DNA from 4 places in the Aquipseudomonas campi genome. Region 1 is predicted to be linked to each of the others. Evidence: predicted binding sites of a transcription regulator. Region 1 holds the regulator's gene; each other region holds the start of a gene.
The links. Region 1 encodes sigma-54, which starts transcription at its own class of promoters, with help from an activator protein. Its sites were predicted from a motif close to ANTGGCATNNANNTTGCTNT; they were not measured.
Positions count from the first base shown of each region.

Region 2: a site for sigma-54 is predicted at 1,963-1,982, ahead of glnA (glutamate--ammonia ligase). Genes of this name have one in related genera too.
Region 3: a site for sigma-54 is predicted at 2,183-2,202, ahead of HNE05_RS14420 (ammonium transporter). Genes of this name have one in related genera too.
Region 4: a site for sigma-54 is predicted at 2,965-2,984, ahead of flhA (flagellar biosynthesis protein FlhA). Genes of this name have one in related genera too.

Region 1 covers NZ_CP053697.2:918,705-923,416, forward strand. Annotated here, with positions in the region: gene pmbA (metalloprotease PmbA) at 1-445, shown strand, start outside; gene HNE05_RS04125 (HPr family phosphocarrier protein) at 594-866, opposite strand; gene rapZ (RNase adapter RapZ) at 881-1,738, opposite strand; gene ptsN (PTS IIA-like nitrogen regulatory protein PtsN) at 1,758-2,222, opposite strand; gene hpf (ribosome hibernation-promoting factor, HPF/YfiA family) at 2,235-2,543, opposite strand; gene HNE05_RS04145 (RNA polymerase factor sigma-54) at 2,743-4,239, opposite strand; gene lptB (LPS export ABC transporter ATP-binding protein) at 4,530-4,712, opposite strand, start outside.
Region 2 covers NZ_CP053697.2:427,803-432,514, reverse strand. Annotated here, with positions in the region: gene typA (translational GTPase TypA) at 1-160, opposite strand, end outside; gene thiI (tRNA uracil 4-sulfurtransferase ThiI) at 291-1,748, opposite strand; gene glnA (glutamate--ammonia ligase) at 2,077-3,483, shown strand; gene HNE05_RS01865 (DUF4124 domain-containing protein) at 3,616-4,176, shown strand; gene HNE05_RS01860 (DUF4124 domain-containing protein) at 4,209-4,712, shown strand, end outside.
Region 3 covers NZ_CP053697.2:3,103,733-3,108,444, forward strand. Annotated here, with positions in the region: gene HNE05_RS14400 (PilZ domain-containing protein) at 1-342, shown strand, start outside; gene HNE05_RS14405 (hypothetical protein) at 455-847, shown strand; gene HNE05_RS14410 (hypothetical protein) at 906-1,103, opposite strand; gene HNE05_RS14415 (hypothetical protein) at 1,568-1,855, shown strand; gene HNE05_RS14420 (ammonium transporter) at 2,320-3,690, shown strand; gene HNE05_RS14425 (hypothetical protein) at 3,748-3,918, shown strand; gene HNE05_RS14430 (phenylalanine--tRNA ligase beta subunit-related protein) at 3,970-4,620, shown strand.
Region 4 covers NZ_CP053697.2:1,983,273-1,987,984, forward strand. Annotated here, with positions in the region: gene fliQ (flagellar biosynthesis protein FliQ) at 1-25, shown strand, start outside; gene fliR (flagellar biosynthetic protein FliR) at 25-801, shown strand; gene flhB (flagellar biosynthesis protein FlhB) at 805-1,941, shown strand; gene HNE05_RS09185 (hypothetical protein) at 2,073-2,897, shown strand; gene flhA (flagellar biosynthesis protein FlhA) at 3,046-4,712, shown strand, end outside.

The DNA of each region.
Region 1 (4,712 bases):
CGCGACGTTCGATGGCGACGGCCTGGCGACCTATGCCAAGCCTTTCGTCGCCGGCGGTGAGCTGGTTTCCTACATCCTCGGCACCTATTCCGGGCGCAAGCTGGGCTTGCCCAGCACGGCCAACTCGGGTGGCGTGCACAACCTGTTTGTCAGCCATGGTGACGAGGACCAGAAAGCCCTGTTGCGCCGCATGGGCCGCGGCCTGCTGGTGACCGAGCTGATGGGACACGGCCTGAACATGGTCACCGGCGACTATTCGCGCGGCGCCGCTGGCTTCTGGGTGGAGAACGGCGAGATCCAGTTCCCGGTGCAGGAAGTGACCATCGCCGGCAATCTGCGTGACATGTTCCGCCAGATAGTCGCGGTCGGTAATGACCTGGAGCTGCGCGGCAATATCCGCACCGGCTCGGTCCTGATCGAGAAGATGACCGTCGCCGGCAGCTAATAACCTGTCTACGATCTGCTGCGCGTCGGCCATACCGCGTTAAAACTGGCTCTAGCTTGTGAGATCGTAAACAGGTTCTAGAACACGCCATGAAAAAGGGGCTGTCCGGTTTTCCGGACAGCCCCTTTTGCTGGGTAGGGCAGGCGGGTTATTCGCCTTCGTCGAACTTGTTGTTGATCAGTTCGATCAGGGCGTTCAACGCGTCGTCATCCTGTTCGCCTTCGCTATACAGGTGCAGGTTGGTGCCCTTGCCAGCCGCGAGCATCATCACGGCCATGATGCTCTTGCCGTCGATCAGACTCTCTGCGCTGCGGCCGACCCGCACCTGACAAGGAAAGCGCGTCGCCACGCCGACGAACTTGGCCGCTGCACGGGCATGCAGGCCGAGTTTGTTGATGATGGTGATTTCGCAGGCAGGCATTGCGTGGGCAGTCCTTAACCCAGGTCGCGGTGGCGGACCTGGACATTCTTCAAGGTGGGTTTGAGCGCTTCGCCCAGGCGATTGGCCAGGTACACGGAGCGATGGTGGCCGCCGGTACAGCCGATGGCGATGGTCACATAGGCGCGGTTGCTGGCGGCGAAACGGGGTAGCCACTTGTGCAGGTAGGCATGGATGTCCTGGTACATCTCCTCGACATCTGGTTGCGCGGCCAGGTACTCGGCAACCGGTGCCTGCAGACCGGACATCTCGCGCAGGTCCGGCTTCCAGTAGGGATTGGGCAGGCAGCGTACGTCGAACACCAGATCGGCATCCACCGGCATGCCACGCTTGAAACCAAAGGATTCGATGAGAAACGCGGTGCCCGGCTCGGGCTTGTTCAGCAGGCGCAGCTTGAGGGTGTCGCGCAGCTGGTAGAGATTGAGATGGGTGGTGTCGATTTTCAGGTCGGCCAGATCGGTGATCGGGCTGAGCAAGGTCTCCTCGTCGCGAATGGCTTCGGCCAGTGCGCGGCTCTCGTTGGTCAGCGGATGGCGGCGGCGGGTCTCGGAGAAGCGCTTGAGCAGGGTTTCCTCGTCGGCATCCAGGTACAGCACGTCGCAGAGGATGTGGCGGGCGCGGACTTCGGCGAGCAGCTCGGGAAAGCGCTTGAGCTGGCTGGGCAGGTTGCGTGCGTCGATGGAGACGGCGACCAGCGGGTGCAGCAGTTCGGTTTCCAGCAGCGCCCGTTCGGCCAACTCGGGCAACAGGCCGGCCGGCAGGTTGTCGATGCAGTAGAAGCCGTTGTCCTCCAGTACATCGAGAGCGGTGCTCTTGCCCGAGCCGGAGCGGCCGCTGACGATGATCAGGCGCATGACACTTTCCTACCCTGGCCTACTGGCCGTTCTGCACGTCGACGACTACTTGGTAGAGGCTCTCACTGCTTTGCGCCTGACGCAGGCGCTCGCGCACGTCGGCGCGGTCGAGCATGCTGGCGATCTGCCGGAGCAGCTCCAGGTGCTCGTCGGTCGCCGCTTCCGGTACCAGCAGGACGAACAGCAGGTCCACCGGGGCGCCGTCGATGGCGTCGAAATCCACTGCCGCATCCAGGCGCAGTACGGCGCTGATCGGCGCTGCGCAGCCGGGCAAGCGGCAGTGAGGAATGGCGATGCCGTTGCCGAACCCGGTGGAACCGAGCTTTTCACGGGCAATCAGGCTTTCAAAAATGTCCTGGCCATCGAGGTCGGGCAATTCGCGCGCGACCAGGTTGGCAATCTGTTCCAGAACGCGTTTTTTGCTGCCGCCGGGCACGTTCACCAGGGAACGGCCGGCGGTCAGGATATTTTCAAGTCGGATCATGTGTGGGGGATATCAGCGGGCTGTCGCGCCTTGCAGGCGGTTGAGCTGCTTTTCCTTGTGTTTGATCAGTTGGCGGTCAAGTTTGTCGGCGAGCAGATCGATCGCCGCATACATGTCTTCGTGCTCTGCGTTGGCGACGATTTCACCGCCAGCAATGTGCAGGGTGGCTTCGATTTTCTGCTTGAGTTTCTCGACCTCCATGATCACCTGCACATTGGTGATCTTGTCGAAATGGCGCTCCAGTCGGCTGAGTTTTTCGCCGATGTAGTCGCGCAGGGCGTCGGTCACATCCAGTTGGTGTCCACTGATGTTGACTTGCATACCACTTCTCCTTGTTGCCGTGTGTAAGAGACAGGCTAGCGGGCCTGCCACCGTAACACTTTGGCTTGAGAAGGCTTTTGCAGAACTGTCCTGTGCTTCCCCCTCGGGGCAGGGCGCCTGGCGCGCATGCAGTTTTGCAAAAGCCTTCCCTCAGTGCCGCATCACATCGGTCGCTGGCGCAGGCCTCAGACACTGCGCGCTACATCAACCGCTTGCGTTCGCTCGAAGGCGCTATCCCGAGGGATTCGCGGTATTTGGCGACGGTGCGACGGGCTACCTGAATGCCCTGTTCTTCCAGTAAACCAGCGATCTTGCTGTCACTCAACGGCTTTTTCGCGTTTTCCGCTGCGACCAGTTTTTTGATGATGGCACGGATCGCCGTCGACGAGCATTCGCCACCTTCAGAGGTGCTGACGTGGCTGGAGAAGAAGTATTTCAGCTCGTAAATGCCACGCGGGGTGTGCATGAATTTCTGCGTGGTAACGCGCGAGATGGTCGATTCGTGCATGCCCACCGCTTCGGCGATGTCATGCAGGACCAGCGGTTTCATCGCTTCGTCGCCGTATTCGAGGAAGCCGCGCTGATGCTCGACGATCTGCGTGGCGACCTTCATCAGCGTCTCGTTACGGCTCTGCAGGCTCTTGATGAACCAGCGCGCTTCCTGCAGCTGGTTGCGCATGAAGGTGTTGTCGGCGCTGGAGTCGGCGCGTTTGACGAAGCCGGCGTACTGGGCGTTGACGCGCAGGCGCGGCACCGCTTCCTGATTCAGCTCCACCAGCCAGCGCTCGTTGTGCTTGCGTACCAGGACGTCGGGGATCACGTATTCCGGCTCGCTGGCTTCGATCTGCGAGCCGGGACGTGGATTGAGGCTCTGGATCAGCTCGATGATCTGGCGCAGATCGTCTTCCTTGAGCTTCATACGCCGCATCAGCTGGCTGTAGTCACGGCTGCCAAGCAGGTCGAGGTGGTCGCCGACCAGGCGCTGGGCTTCGCTCAGCCAGGGGGCGCTGGCCGGCAGCTGACGCAGTTGCAGAAGCAGGCATTCGCGCAGGTCACGGGCGCCGACGCCGGCCGGGTCGAAGTTCTGGATGCGGTGTAGCACGGCTTCGACTTCGTCGAGCTCGACGTCCATTTCCGGGTCGAAGGCCTCGACGATTTCCTCGAGCGACTCTTCCAGGTAGCCCTGATTGTTGATGCAGTCGATCAGGGTCACGGCGATCAGGCGGTCGGTGTCCGACATCGGCGCCAGGTTGAGCTGCCACAGCAGGTGGGTCTGCAGGCTTTCGCCGGCCGAGGTGCGGGTGGTGAAGTCCCACTCGTCATCGTCGTTGCTTGGCAGGCTGCTGGCGCTGGTCTGGTAGACGTCTTCCCAGGCGGTGTCGACCGGCAGTTCGTTGGGAATGCGTTCGTTCCACTCGCCGTCCTCGATGGAGTCGGCGGGGGTGCTGTTGGTTTCCTGGTAGGTGTCCTGCTGCTGTTTGGACTGGGCGTTCTGCTCTTCGCCGTCGGCCAGCGGATCGCTGTTGTCGAAGTCTTCGCCTTCTTCCTGGCGTTCCAGCATGGGGTTGGATTCCAGGGCCTCCTGGATTTCCTGTTGCAGGTCCAGGGTGGAAAGCTGGAGTAGACGAATGGCTTGTTGCAGCTGCGGTGTCATCGTCAGCTGCTGGCCCATCTTGAGGACTAGCGAAGGTTTCATGGCAGGAAGCTTTGCACCTTATTTGCCGGCGCGGGTGCGCCATTCACTACAGGGCGCCGGGGCGCCGCCAATAAGCAAATTATATGCCTGAATCTGGCGGCTTTGCCTAGGCTTGACAACATCCATGTAGTGCGGCGGCGCCTGCGTCAGCAGGCTGTTGAAAAACTACCTGCGTTGCCGTGGCGTTGTTGAAAACCGGTTCAGAGTGCTCATTTACTATTCGTAAACTGCGCCTCTTCGCCGCTCTTCGCCTAGCCTAGGCTGCTTCGCCGACGTTTTTCAAAAGCCTGTTACAGGCGGAACTCGTGCCCGAGGTAGACCTCTTTCACCAGCTGGTTGGCCAGGATGCTCTCGGCATCGCCTTCGGCGATCAGTTGGCCGTCATTGACAATGTAGGCGGTCTCGCAGATATCGAGGGTCTCGCGCACGTTGTGGTCGGTGATCAGCACACCAATGCCCTTGGCCTTGAGGTG
Region 2 (4,712 bases), 490 kb from region 1:
TGCCACGCTCTTTTTCCTGGTCGTTGGAGTCCATCACGCGCTCGGATTCCAGCTCTTTGCGGTCGAGGGTGCCGGACAGGCGCAGCAGTTTGTCTACCAGGGTGGTTTTGCCATGGTCGACGTGGGCGATGATGGCGATATTGCGGAGATTTTCGATCACGGATGTCGTCTCGATTGATGATTCTGAAGTCGTTGGCGGCGCAGTTTACGCAGCCTGGATGAATAGCGGGTGAATGCGCGGCCGGTCGGGAGGGCGATGACGGATGCTGCCGCCCAGCAGGCCCGCGCGCTTAATGCGGGCGATAGACGCGAACATTGGCATGCCCCTCGCTCAGTAGATGGTGGGCATGCAGGCGACTCATCACGCCCTTGTCGCAATACAGCAGGTACTGGCGTGTTTCATCCAGACCCTTGAAGCGATTGTTCAACGCGTAGAACGGCAGGGTTTGCACCTCGATGCCGGGAAGCGTAAGCGGCTCGTCTTCGGCGGCATCCGGATGGCGGATATCGAGGACGATCTGCCCGGCCAGCACCTCGGCCACTTCCTCGATCTGCAGGTCCTGACCCAGCTCGTCGATCACCCGATCGACGGTGATCCGCGTAGCGCGCTCCAGGGCGCGTTCGAGGATGGCCATGTCGAAGTGGGTTTCTTCATGTTCGATGCGCCCCGGCTTGGCCCGGGTGGTCGGGTTGACCGATATCACCCCGCAGTACTCGGGCATGTTCTTGGCGAACTCGGCGGTGCCGATGGCCGTGGCGGTGTCGATGATGTCCTGCTTGTGCGCGGCGATCAGCGGCCGCAGCACCAGCATGTCGGTGGCCGAGTCGATCACCGAGAGGTTAGGCAGGGTCTGGCTGGACACCTGGCTGATCGCCTCGCCGGTGACCAGCGCATCGATGTTCAGCTCCGCCGCGATACGGCTGGCCGCGCGCAGCATCATGCGCTTGAGGATCACGCCCATCTGGCTGTTGTCGACCTTGCCGAGTATCTCGCCGACCACCTCCTCGAACGGCACACTGATAAACAGTACGCGGTGCGAGCTGCCGTACTTCTGCCACAGATAGTGGGCCACTTCCATCACACCCAGCTCGTGGGCGCGGCCGCCGAGGTTGAAGAAGCAGAAGTGGCTGAGCAGGCCGCGGCGCATCATCTGGTAGGCGGCGACGGTGGAATCGAAGCCGCCGGACATCAGCACCAGGGTCTGCTCGATGGAGCCCAGCGGATAGCCGCCCAGGCCTTCGTGCTGGGCATGGATGATCAGCAGGCGCTCGTAGCGCACCTCGAAGCGCACTTCGGCCTCGGGCTGCTTGAGGTCGATGCCAGCGGCACCGCACTCGATACGCAGGCGACTGCCAACGTGGCTGGCCAGCTCCATCGAGCTGAAGTCGTGGGTGTTGCCGGCACGCTTGCAACGCACAGCGAAGATCTTGCCGGGCAGCTGGGCACCAAAATGCGCGCGGCATTTCTCGAAAGTGTCATCGAAATCGACGTAGGGGTATTCGTGCACTTCGAGAAAGTGGGCGATGCCGGGGGTGTTGCGCAGACGCTCGAACATCTGCGCCTGAAGCTTCGGCTCGCGCACCTGGCTGATCAGGTCGAGGTTGTCCCACTCGCCCTGCACCTCCAGCTGGGGGTCCAGGTCACGCAGCACCGTGCGGATGTTCTTCGCCAGCTGGCGGATGAACTGCTTGCGCACCGGCCGGCTCTTGATAGTGATTTCCGCGAAGGGTTTGACGATGAGTTTCATGGGACAGCGCGTACGCCAGGCAACCAAAAAAGAGGGGCGCGGATTATAGCGGAAATTGCTCAAGGTTTAACCAAAAACAATAAGGTAGTTTGCCAAAGACCTAAAATGGTGCGCACTAATTATTTAAAGACCCAAAATGGTGCGCGCAGCTGTATAAATAATCGCCACAACCCGCGAAAACCCTGAGTTATGGGCCGCACACCCATTCCGGGGCACTGGCACGCAATTTGCTCCCTTGTGAGGCAGGTTGCCATGACGGACTATCCCGCCGGGCTTCACCGAACTTTTGAGGGCTCACCTTTCGAGCCTTATCCACCTGGAGGACAGCATGTCGAAGTCGATTCAACTGATCAAAGAACACGACGTGAAGTGGGTAGACCTGCGCTTCACTGACACCAAGGGTAAGCAACACCACGTGACCATGCCGGCCCGTGACGCCCTGGACGACGAATTTTTCGAAGTCGGCAAAATGTTCGATGGCTCGTCCATCCATGGCTGGAAAGGCATCGAAGCCTCCGACATGATCCTGCTGCCGGTCGACGACACCGCGGTACTGGACCCGTTCACCGAAGAACCGACCCTGATCCTGGTCTGCGACATCATCGAGCCGAGCACCATGCAAGGCTACGACCGCGACCCGCGCTCCATCGCCAAGCGCGCCGAGGAATACCTGAAGACCACCGGTATCGGTGACACCGTATTCGTAGGCCCGGAGCCTGAGTTCTTCATCTTCGACGAAGTGAAGTTCAAGTCCGACATCTCTGGCTCCATGTTCAAGATCTACTCCGAACAAGGCTCCTGGAACACCGACGCCGACATCGAAGGCGGCAACAAGGGCCACCGCCCGGCCGTCAAAGGTGGTTACTTCCCGGTTCCGCCGTGCGACCACGACCACGAAATCCGTACTGCCATGTGTAATGCCATGGAAGAAATGGGCCTGGTCATCGAAGTTCACCACCACGAAGTGGCGACTGCCGGTCAGAACGAAATCGGCGTGAAGTTCAACACCCTGGTTGCCAAGGCTGACGAAGTTCAGACCCTGAAGTACTGCGTGCACAACGTGGCTGACGCCTATGGCAAAACCGCTACCTTCATGCCGAAGCCGCTGTACGGCGACAACGGTTCGGGTATGCACGTGCACCTGTCGATCGGTAAAGAAGGCAAGAACACCTTCGCTGGCGAAGGCTATGCCGGCCTGTCCGACACTGCCCTGTACTTCATCGGCGGCATCATCAAGCACGGTAAGGCCCTGAACGGCTTCACCAACCCGTCGACCAACTCCTACAAGCGTCTGGTCCCGGGCTTCGAAGCTCCGGTCATGCTGGCCTACTCGGCGCGCAACCGTTCCGCCTCGATCCGTATCCCGTACGTTTCCAGCCCGAAAGCCCGCCGCATCGAAGCGCGCTTCCCGGATCCGGCTGCCAACCCGTACCTGGCCTTCGCAGCACTGCTGATGGCCGGTCTGGACGGTATCCAGAACAAGATCCACCCCGGCGACGCTGCCGACAAGAACCTGTACGACCTGCCGCCGGAAGAAGCTGCCAACATCCCGCAAGTTTGCGGCAGCCTGAAAGAAGCGCTGGAAGAACTGGATAAAGGTCGCGCGTTCCTGACCAAGGGCGGCGTTTTCTCCGACGACTTCATCGATGCCTACATCGAGCTGAAATCCGAAGAAGAAATCAAAGTACGCACCTTCGTACACCCGCTGGAATACGACCTGTACTACAGCGTCTAAGCTAGCCGCGTGATGAAAAGGCCTCCTTCGGGAGGCCTTTTTTTTGCGCCGCAACACGCTGGCAAAGCCGCGTGCTTGCCAGCCAGCCCTACAGATGCAAGGCTTAGGCACAGCTCACCCGGGAGTACACCGATGCGCCTGCTCACCGCCTGCCTGCTTTGCGCTATCGCGCTGCCTGCTGCCGCGCAGATCTACAAGTACACCGACGCCAACGGCAACACGGTGTTCACCAACCAGCCACCGGAAGGCCAGGCTGCGGAAGCCGTCGAGCTGCCACCGACCAATACCGTCGAGTCGCAACCGCCCGGCGCCGTCGAGCCGCAAGAAACTGCCGCCGCCACTGGCGCTGCCTACCAGGTGCTGCAACTCACCGACATCCCCAGCGATGAAGCGCTGCGCGCCAACAACGGCACTTTCACCGTCGGCGTGCAGATTGAGCCCCGCCTGCAGGCCGGCCATCTACTGCGCCTGCTGCTGGACGGCCAGCCGTATGGCCAGGCCAGCAATGTCACCCGTCTGCAACTGGTCAACATCGACCGCGGCGAGCACAGCCTGGCCGTCGAGGTGCTGAGTGGCGACCAGCAGATCCAGCAAAGCCCGGCCGTGACCTTCACCGTACAGCGGGTCAACACCAGCAGCCCAGCCCTGCGCCCGCCACCACCGAAGCCCCCGAAGCCCAAGCCAGCCCCGTGATCAAACCCTGCCACGCGAGCAAACCTGACACTATGTATCGCCTGCTTTTCTGCCTGCTGCTCTGCTGTACCGGCCTGCCCACGCAGGCCGGGGTGTACACCTACATCGACGCCGACGGCAATCGCGTGTTCACCGACCAGCCACCGTCCGGGCAGGCCCAGCGTATCGAGATGGCGCCCTCAAACAGCATGAGCGGCAGCGACACCCCGCCGCCCGTGCCACTGACCATGGAAGAGCCCAAGGCTCCGGTTTACCAGCTGCTGCGCATCATCATTCCCGAACCCGATGCCACCATCATCGAGCCGAGCGGCGACCTGATCGTCACCGCCAGCAGCGAACCCAACCTGCAATCAGGACACAACTTTCGCCTACAACTGGATGGCCAGCCGGTCGGCGCGCCGGGGCGCAGCCCGGTATTCCCGCTCAAGAATATCGACCGCGGCACCCACCAGATTTCCGTGGAAATCCTCGATGCCGAGGGCCGCATCCTCGAGCGCACCCCCAGCCAACCCTTCCACCTCAAGCGCATCTCCCTG
Region 3 (4,712 bases), 2.2 Mb from region 1:
CTGGTACTCGCCAGCAAGGGCACGCCCAGCCTGGCAGTGGTGCGCTGGCGCCATCTCAACAGCGAAGGCCTGCACCTGGGGCTGCGTTACCTGAAGGGGCTGCCGCGCCCAGTCTGGCTACGCCGTACGCCCAGCGCGCAAACCCACCCCGGCGTCCTGCAAAGCACCCCGGCTCCCGGCAATGGCTGGCACCACGGCCTGTGGCTGCCGGGCGGTCAGTTCGTTGAAGGAGAAAATCTCTGGCTGCAGCTGGCCAATGTAAACAACCAGGCCGTGGTGCAATTGCCGGCAGCGAACCTGACTACCCCGTCAGTGGTGCGCCACCCGCTGCGCCTGGCCTGAAACTGCGAGCAAGGTCACAGCCATCGGCGCCAGAGCGCACAGTTTCACGGTTCCGCCCGCCCCTATAATCGCTCCACTCCAACACCTAGAAGAGCAAAGCGGAGCCCGCCTAATGTCCCAAGCCCACGACAAGCTGATCGGCCCAGTACCTTCCAGCATCGTCAATTGCGCCCGTACCAGTGTCACCCCGTACGAAGGCCGCGTGGCAGAGTTCAACGTAGCCGTGTGGCTGCAACTGCCAGGGCTGGCCAACCTGCCGGTATCACTGATCGTCAGCTACCATGATGGCGGCCAGCAGCGCGAGGTCGCGGTAGACCATGGCAAGGTCAATGTGCACAACAAGGTCATGCTGTCCGGCGTGGCCCGTCTGCCGGTAAAACAGAAGATCGAGAACATGCAGGTACGCCTGCGTTCTGCCGTAACGGCCAAGACCCTGGTGGTCGAAGAACTGTTCGTGCAGGCGGTTGAACTGCTCAACAGCGATACCCGCCAAGCCACAGCCTGATTCGCCCTAGCTGCCAACACCGACCCCGCGCCCAGACGCGGGGTTTTCATTTGCCGGATCAGGCACTCTCCACATTGCGCTCGACGGCTTCGAGCTCCTGGCCTGCTGCCTCCTCGGCAGCGACCTTGCGGGCCAAGGGCGCCAGCGACTGTGGCCAGCGCGCAAAGCGCAAGCCGGTGATACGGTTCAGGCGCTCCAATGCCCCTTCCGCATCGCGCTCGCGCAGATGAATCACTTTAGGTTCAGCACTGTTCATGACATCCGATTTCCCTGAGCAGCCAGAAGTTACTGGCAGTCTGCCAGCAAGTACCTGATAGATAGCCAGAAGCATGCCAGCGCTGCAACCCCGCAGAATGCGGGCTCGCGAAGAAATACTGCCGCCACCGAAACCAGCACTACGCCCTAAACTGACTTTTTTTGTCACCTGACGAACAGGGCTGGTGGCCCGCCCCGGACTGAGCGAACGCAGTACGGCCAAGCCCCGTTCGCCCACTTGCCGGGGCAAGCGCTGACAAGCCGCCCCCAGCGTAAGCGCCCGACACCTTTTTTATCTCGCCAGTTCCCCCGGCTTTGTGATATTTCTCAATCGTTTAGCTGACCTGGCCGACCAGGGTGCAACGCAGTCACTACACACAACGAACTGCGCCACGGCTGAACCATTGCAACAGGGGATGGCGGGCCACGGCACGCCAGAAACAGACAAGCCAACCGGGGACCCTCATGAACAGGCTTGTGCTGCTAATCGTTGTGCTGGCGCTTGCCGGCTGCTCTGCAACTGCCAAGACGTATGAGAAGAAGGGCCGAAAAGGCCTGCATATCAATTGCTCCGGACTGACCTCCAGCTGGGAGCAGTGCGAGAAGAAGGCCACCATCGCCTGCGGCAGCAAGGGCTACAAGGTCATGGCCAAAGCCGGCAGTGAGAGCGGCGAGGATGATCCCGCGGATTTCGTCTTCGGCCTCAACCCGGCCGGGTTCTCCAGTCGTACCATGATCGTGCTGTGCAAATAGCCGATCACTGACCGCCCCAACCTGCTCTGTTCCTGCGACTAGCCGCAGGACTGTCGACGCCGCCCCGCCCAACGCCCCTTGCTGAATCCAGCACAGGCCACTGGAGCATGCAAAGCACGCATCCAGCCCACGCAAGAGCGCCACCAAATCACCGCAACGGCACACCCCAACGCATTGCAGCGCCCCTCCTCGCCCCCTTTCGGCAAACGAACAGCTATCCGACCCAATATCTGGCGTGCACCGCCGGTGCTGAACAGAAACGGGGCGAATTTCTCGCCAACTCGCCAAAATAATCGTGAAAGTACCGTTCTAGAGCCTTCCAAGACAGGTGGCACACGCCTTGCTCTTTCGCCAAAGGCGCTTCTTGATAACTCACGATAACTATACGAACCGCTTGGCTACGCCCCATCTCTCGATCTGCCGAACAGAACCTACTTCTAAAAATTGCAGCGAGGATTCAGCACATGGAACAGGCAACCCCAACCCTGGAAGAGCTGCACCAGCTCCTCCGGATGTCCGAGACCATCAATATGGAAATCTTCTATTGGTGGTGTATCGCCCTGATGGTCGTCATCCACGCCGGCTTCCTGTCCTACGAAATCGGCGCCTCGCGCCTGAAAAACGCCCTGACCGCCGGGGTGAAGAACATCCTCGCCTTCGCCTTCATCGTGCCGACCTTTTTCTTCTTCGGTTGGTGGATCTACAACGGCTTCGCCACCGGCATCGTGCCGAATCTGGAAGGCGCCGCCGCCAGCCTGCCGTGGAGCGGCAGCATGGGGCCGAACATCAAGGACAACGCCACCGGCATCTTCTGGGCCGCCTTCGCCCTGTTCGCCGCCACCACGGCCTCGATCATGTCCGGCGCGCTGATCGAACGCACCCGCATGAGCGCCTTCATCATCCTCGCCATCATCCTCGGCTCCGGCGTGTGGATTCTCGGCGCAGCCTGGAGCTGGCACCCGGCTGGCTGGCTGACCACCGAGTGGGGCTTCCATGACGTCGGCGCGGCCGGTTGCGTGCACACCATCGCCGGTTTCTTCACCCTCGGCGTACTGATCAACGTCGGTGCCCGTATCGGTCGCTTCAATGCCGATGGCAGCGCCAACGAAATCGTCGGCCACAGCATGCCGATGAGCGTGATCGGCCTGATGCTGGTGATCGTCGGTTTCTTCGGCTTCCTCGGCGGCTGCATCATCTACAACATCGGCGGCCAGTGGACCAACATCTACGGTCAGCCGACCACCCTCTCCGCCTTCGCCTTCAACACCCTGATGGGTTTTGCCGGCGGCCTGATCGGTGCCTACCTGACCACCCGCGAACCGTTCTGGATGATGTCCGGCGGCCTGATCGGCATCATCTCCGTGGCCCCTGGCCTGGACGTCTACTACCCGCCGCTCGCCTACGTGATCGGCATGGGCGTGGCGGCTGCCGCGCCGCTGGTGCAGAAGTTCCTGGTCAAGCGTGGCATCGATGACGCCGTGGGCGCCTTCGCGGTACACGGCTTCGGCGGTTTCGCCGGCATCGTGATCAGCGGCATCTTCATCGCCGGCTACCCGAACATGGGTGAAGGCGTACCGCCGGTGAACTTCCTCGGCCAGGCCGGCGGTGCCGTGGTGCTGGCCCTGCTGGGCTTCATCCCCGGCTATCTGATCTCCCTGCTGCTGAAGAAACTGGGTGTCCTGCGCGTCCCGGCGCATGCCGAAGTACGCGGCCTGGACCTGGTCGAAGTGCCGGCCAAGGCCTACCCGGAGTGGGCGCTGACCGGCGCCAGCATCACCGTCACCAGCGCGCCTGTTGCCAGCGAAGTCGCTGTCGGCGCAGCCAAACCCGCCTGAAACTGAAAACTGTCGCGCGGCGGCACCGCCCCGCGCGCTCTACCTGGGAGAAATGCCATGAGCAGTCCGATTACCAGCTGGGAAGGTGCCAGCAGCATTTTCACCTACGCCGACAAACCCGCCGTGCTGGGTTTCATCCTGGCGGTAGCGGTGGCCCTGACGGTCTTCGCCATCTGGGCCACCGTGCGTCACGAGAAACACAGCTACAACAACCCGATGACGAAATGAAGGGTGCGGGCCGGCACCTGCGGGTGTCGGCCCAGTACCAAGGTTGTGCCCATGCTTAGCCCGGTCTTTCTTCTCGACACACCCCCCAGCCTTGGCCTCAAGGCCAGCGCCTTCACCCTTCACGGCCTGGTCAATCAGCACTATTGCGCTGCCCTGCAACAGCGTCTGCAGCAGCTGCGCAACGAGTTCAACCCCCAACACAGCTGGCTCTGCCAGGCCGGTTTTCTCGATCTGCGCCTGCGCACCGGCCGCTCAGCCAAACGTTTTCCACCGTCGCCACTGACGCTGTATGAGCAGCAGCAGAGCACGGGACGCCTGCGCGCGGTTTCACCGCTGGTGGACCTGTACAACCAGTGGTCGCTGAACAGCGGCCTGTCGATCGGTGCCCACGATCTGCAGTGCCTGCAACTCCCGGTCAGCCTGGCCCTGAGCCGCGGCGGTGAGTCCTTCAGCGGGCTCGGCAGTGACAGCCCCACCCTGCTCCCGGCCGGCGAGTACGCCTACTTCGATGCCCGCGGCCAGGTCCTCTGTCGCATGGAATACCGCCAGGCCAACGGCAGCGCCGTCGCCGCGCAGACCCACGCGGCCCTGTTCATCGTCCAGGGCCATCCGCACACCGATGGCGATTACCTGCGGCAGATCGCCGAAGGCCTCAAGGCCGACCTGCAGCGCTACTGCAGCGGCCTGCCCTGCGTCGCCTGAAAACGCTGCATAGCCTGCTGCGTGTGGGTCATGCTGGATTGCCACGCGATAGACGAGCCAACGCCGCTGTTTCGGCCTATCGTTGCACTATC
Region 4 (4,712 bases), 1.1 Mb from region 1:
GAACATCCCGCTGTTGATCGGCTGATGCTCGAACTGACCAACGCCCAGATCGGCGGCTGGCTGGGGCAGTTCCTCCTGCCGCTGTTCCGTATCGCCTCGATGCTGATGGTCATGCCGGTGATCGGTACCCAGCTGGTGCCCGCACGGGTGCGCCTGTACCTGGCGCTGGCGATCTGCCTGGTGCTGGCGCCGACCCTGCCGCCGATGCCGCAGGTCGACTCGGTGAGCCTGCAGTCGATGCTGCTGATTGGCGAGCAGGTGCTGATCGGGGTGATGTTCGGTTTCATCCTGCAGCTGTACTTCCACCTGTTCGCCGTGGCCGGGCAGATCATCGCTATCCAGATGGGCCTGGGCTTCGCCTCCATGGTCGATCCGGCCAATGGCGTGTCGGTACCGGTACTCGGCCAGTTCCTGCTGATGCTGGTGACCTTGTTGTTCCTCGCCATGAATGGCCATCTGGTGGTGTTCGAGGTGCTCGCCGAAAGTTTTGTCACCTTGCCGGTGGGGCAGGGTCTGCTGGTCGATCATTACTGGGAACTGGCCGGCAAGCTCAGTTGGGTGCTGGCTGCGGGCTTGTTGCTGTCGCTGCCGGTGGTGATCGCCCTGCTGGTGGTCAACCTGGCCTTCGGCGTGATGACCCGTGCGGCGCCGCAGCTGAACATTTTCTCCATTGGTTTTCCGCTGACCCTGGTGCTGGGGCTGGTCATTTTCTGGCTGGGCACCGCCGATTTCCTCGCCCATTTCCAGGTGTTCACCAGCGAGGCCCTGCAACTGCTGCGCGAACTGGCGCGGGTGAGGTAACGCATGGCTGAAAGCGAGAGCGGTGCCGACAAAAGCGAGGAACCCACTAGTAAGCGCCTGGAAGAGGCGCGCAAGAAGGGCCAGATCGCCCGTTCCCGGGAGCTCAACACCCTCGCGGTGACCCTCGCCGGTGCCGTGGCGTTGCTGATGTACGGCGGGCAGATGGGCGATGCCCTGCTCGACATCATGCGCGCCAATTTCGCCTTGCCGCGCGAGGTGCTGCTGGATGACCGCAGCATGGCGCTGTACCTGCTGGCGGCGGGCCAGGCCGCGCTGGAAATGATGCAGCCGTTCCTGATCGTGCTGCTGATTGCCTCCATCATCGGCCCCATCGCCCTGGGCGGCTGGCTGTTCTCCATCGAAGCGCTGCAACCCAAGGCCAGCCGGATGAATCCCTGGGAAGGGCTCAAGCGCATGTTCTCGACCAAGGCGCTGGTCGAGCTGCTCAAGGCCCTGGCCAAATTCGTGATCATCCTGCTGGTGGGCCTGGCCGTGCTCTCGGCGGATCAGGACGATCTGTTGGCGCTGGCCAATGAACCGGTCGAATCGGCCATCCTGCATGGCGCCCTGATCGTCGGCCAGAGCACCCTGTGGCTGGCCTGTGGCTTGATTCTGATTGCCGCCGTGGATGTGCCGTTCCAGCTCTGGGATGCCAAGCAGAAGCTGATGATGACCAAGCAGGAAGTGCGCGACGAGTACAAGGACAGCGAGGGCAAGCCCGAGGTCAAGTCGAAGATCCGCCAGTTGCAGCGGCAGATGGCCGAGCGGCGGATGATGCAGCAGGTGCCGGAGGCCGACGTGGTGATCACCAACCCGACGCACTTCGCCGTGGCCCTCAAGTACGACCCGGCCAAGGGCAATGCGCCGGTGCTGCTGGCCAAGGGTGGCGACTTCCTGGCGCTGAAGATTCGCGAGATCGCCCAGGAGCACAAGGTCACCCTGCTGGAATCACCCGCCCTGGCGCGGGCGGTGTACTTCTCCACCGAAATCGATCACGAAATTCCCGCCGGCCTCTACCTGGCCGTGGCCCAGGTGCTGGCCTACGTCTACCAACTGAAGCAGTTCCGCGCTGGCAAGGGCAAGCGCCCGAGCCCGTTGAACAACCTGCCGATCCCGCCGGATCTGCGCCGCGACGAGTAGTGCGCTGTACGTTCGTCGCCTGCCTTTGACAGCTCTGCCGTGCGACCTACACCTGCTAGTAGGTCGGTGGCCTTGCCGTTGCCGTGGTACTGAACCTGAACGGAGTCAGACCAACTGTATCGGAGAGCCTCATGGCCAGAATTGCCCTCACCAGCGCCCTGCGCGGCGAATACGAACACCTCTTCAATAGCTGCCAGATCCGCCCGGCCAAGGCCGGCGAGGTCGAAGCCCTGATCGACAAGCTGAATGGCAACCGCCCGCGCTACCAGCAGGTAGGCCAGGCGCTGGGCATTCCCTGGGGCTTCATCGCGGTGGTGCACAACATGGAAAGCGGGCAAAGCTTCAGCGGTCACCTGCACAACGGCGATCCCCTGACGGCGCGTACCGTGCAGGTACCCGCCGGGCGGCCAAAGACCGGCAATCCACCGTTCCCCTGGGAAGAGAGCGCCGAAGATGCCTTGCTGCTGAAGAAGCTGGGCGCTATGACCGACTGGAGTCTGGCCGGCACGCTCTACCAGTTGGAGTTGTACAACGGCTTCGGCTATCGCCTGCACCACCCGCATGTGCTGACGCCTTATCTGTGGAGCTATTGCAACCACTACAGCAGCGGTAAATACGTGGCGGATGGGACTTGGTCCGACAGCGCGGTTTCCAAGCAATGTGGCGCCGCTGTGTTGCTGCGGCGCATGGCCGAGCGCGGCCTGGTCGAGTTCGCCGATCAGCCCAAACCAGAGGCGGCAACCGGGCCGTTGGTGGTGGCCTACTCGATGAGTGCCTGCGCCGATCCACTCGAGACGCGGCGGGTCGAGGCGCTACAGGGTTGGCTGAATACCTTCCCGGGGATCTTCGTCAAGGTCGACGGCATTCCCGGCAAGCGCACCTCTGAGGCTTACCAACGGGTGACCGGTGGCTACCTGCCGGGCGATCCACGGGTGCGTCAGCGCATTGCCGCCTAGCCCCTGAGCCGCCCAGCAGCCCGCAGGGCGGCCCATGCTCTGCGGGCGCTGCAGGCTCGTCGAGCAAGTTGGAATGCTTCTTGCCATAACTCCAGCACGGCGCGCTTTCGCGTCAAAAGATTGAATAGGCTGGGGAAAACAAGTGGCAGTGGATCGCGCGCAAATCATCGGTGACGTACGCACCAACCTGTCGGGGTTACGCCACGGCAACCTGGGCATCCCGCTGATGCTGCTGGTCATGCTCGCCATGGTCATGCTGCCGATCCCGCCATTCCTGCTCGACGTGCTGTTCACCTTCAGTATCGCGCTGTCCATCGTGGTCCTGCTGGTGGCGATCTATTCCCTGCGCCCGCTGGATTTCGCCGTATTCCCGACGGTGCTGCTGGCCGCGACGCTGCTGCGTCTGGCGCTGAACGTGGCGTCCACGCGGGTGGTGTTGCTGCACGGTCAGGACGGTCACGATGCCGCCGGTAAGGTGATTCAGGCCTTTGGTGAGGTGGTGATCGGCGGTAACTACGTGGTCGGTGCGGTGGTGTTCGCCATCCTCATGATCATCAACTTCGTGGTGGTCACCAAGGGTGCCGGGCGTATTTCCGAGGTGAGCGCGCGCTTCACCCTGGATGCCATGCCTGGCAAACAGATGGCCATCGACGCCGACCTCAACTCCGGCCTGATCGACCAGCCGGAAGCCAAGCGCCGGCGTACCGAAGTGTCCCAGGAAGCCGACTTCTATGGCTCGATGGACGGTGCCAGCAAGTTCGTCCGCGGCGACGCCATTGCCGGTCTGCTGATTCTGTTCATCAACCTGATCGGCGGCGTCGCCATCGGCATGTTCCAGCACGATCTGTCCTTCGGCGATGCAGGGCGCATCTACACCTTGCTGACCATCGGTGACGGCCTGGTGGCGCAGATTCCCTCGCTGTTGCTGTCCACTGCGGCGGCGATCATGGTCACCCGCGTGTCGACCTCGGAAGACATGGGCGCCCAGGTAAGCCGGCAGATGTTCGCTTCGCCACGCGCACTGGCGGTTGCCGCGGCCATCATGATCGCCATGGGCCTGGTGCCGGGCATGCCGCATTTCTCCTTCATCAGCCTCGGCCTGGTGGCCGCTGGCGCTGCCTACTGGATCGCCAACAAGCAGCGCAAGGGCAAGGAAGAAGAGGTCAAGGAAGTCCAGCGCCAGCAGGAACTGCTGCCGGCGCAGCGCTCCCCGGAGGTCAAGGAGCTGGGCTGGGATGATGTCACCCCGGTGGACATGGTCGGCCTGGAGGTGGGTTATCGTCTGATCCCGCTGGTCGATCGGGCCCAGGGCGGGCAGCTGCTGGCGCGGATCAAGGGGGTGCGCAAGAAGCTCTCCCAGGAGATGGGCTTTCTGATGCCCTCGGTGCATATCCGCGACAACCTCGACCTGCTGCCGAATGCCTACCGTTTGACCCTGATGGGCGTCAGCGTGGCCGAAGCCGAGGTGTACCCGGAACGCGAACTGGCGATCAACCCGGGGCAGGTGTTCGGCACCCTCAACGGCATTGCCGCCAAGGACCCGGCGTTCGGCCTGGAGGCGGTGTGGATCGACCCGACCCAGCGCGACCAGGCGCAATCGCTTGGCTACACGGTGGTCGACGCCAGTACCGTAGTCGCCACGCACCTCAACCAGGTGCTGCACAAGCACGCCCACGAACTGCTCGGTCATGAGGAAGTGCAGCAGCTGCTGCAGCTGCTGGCCAAGAGCTCGCCGAAGTTGGCCGAAGAGCTGGTGCCGGGCCTGGTGTCGCTGTCGACCCTGCTTAAAGTGTTGCAGGCTTTGCTGCAGGAGCA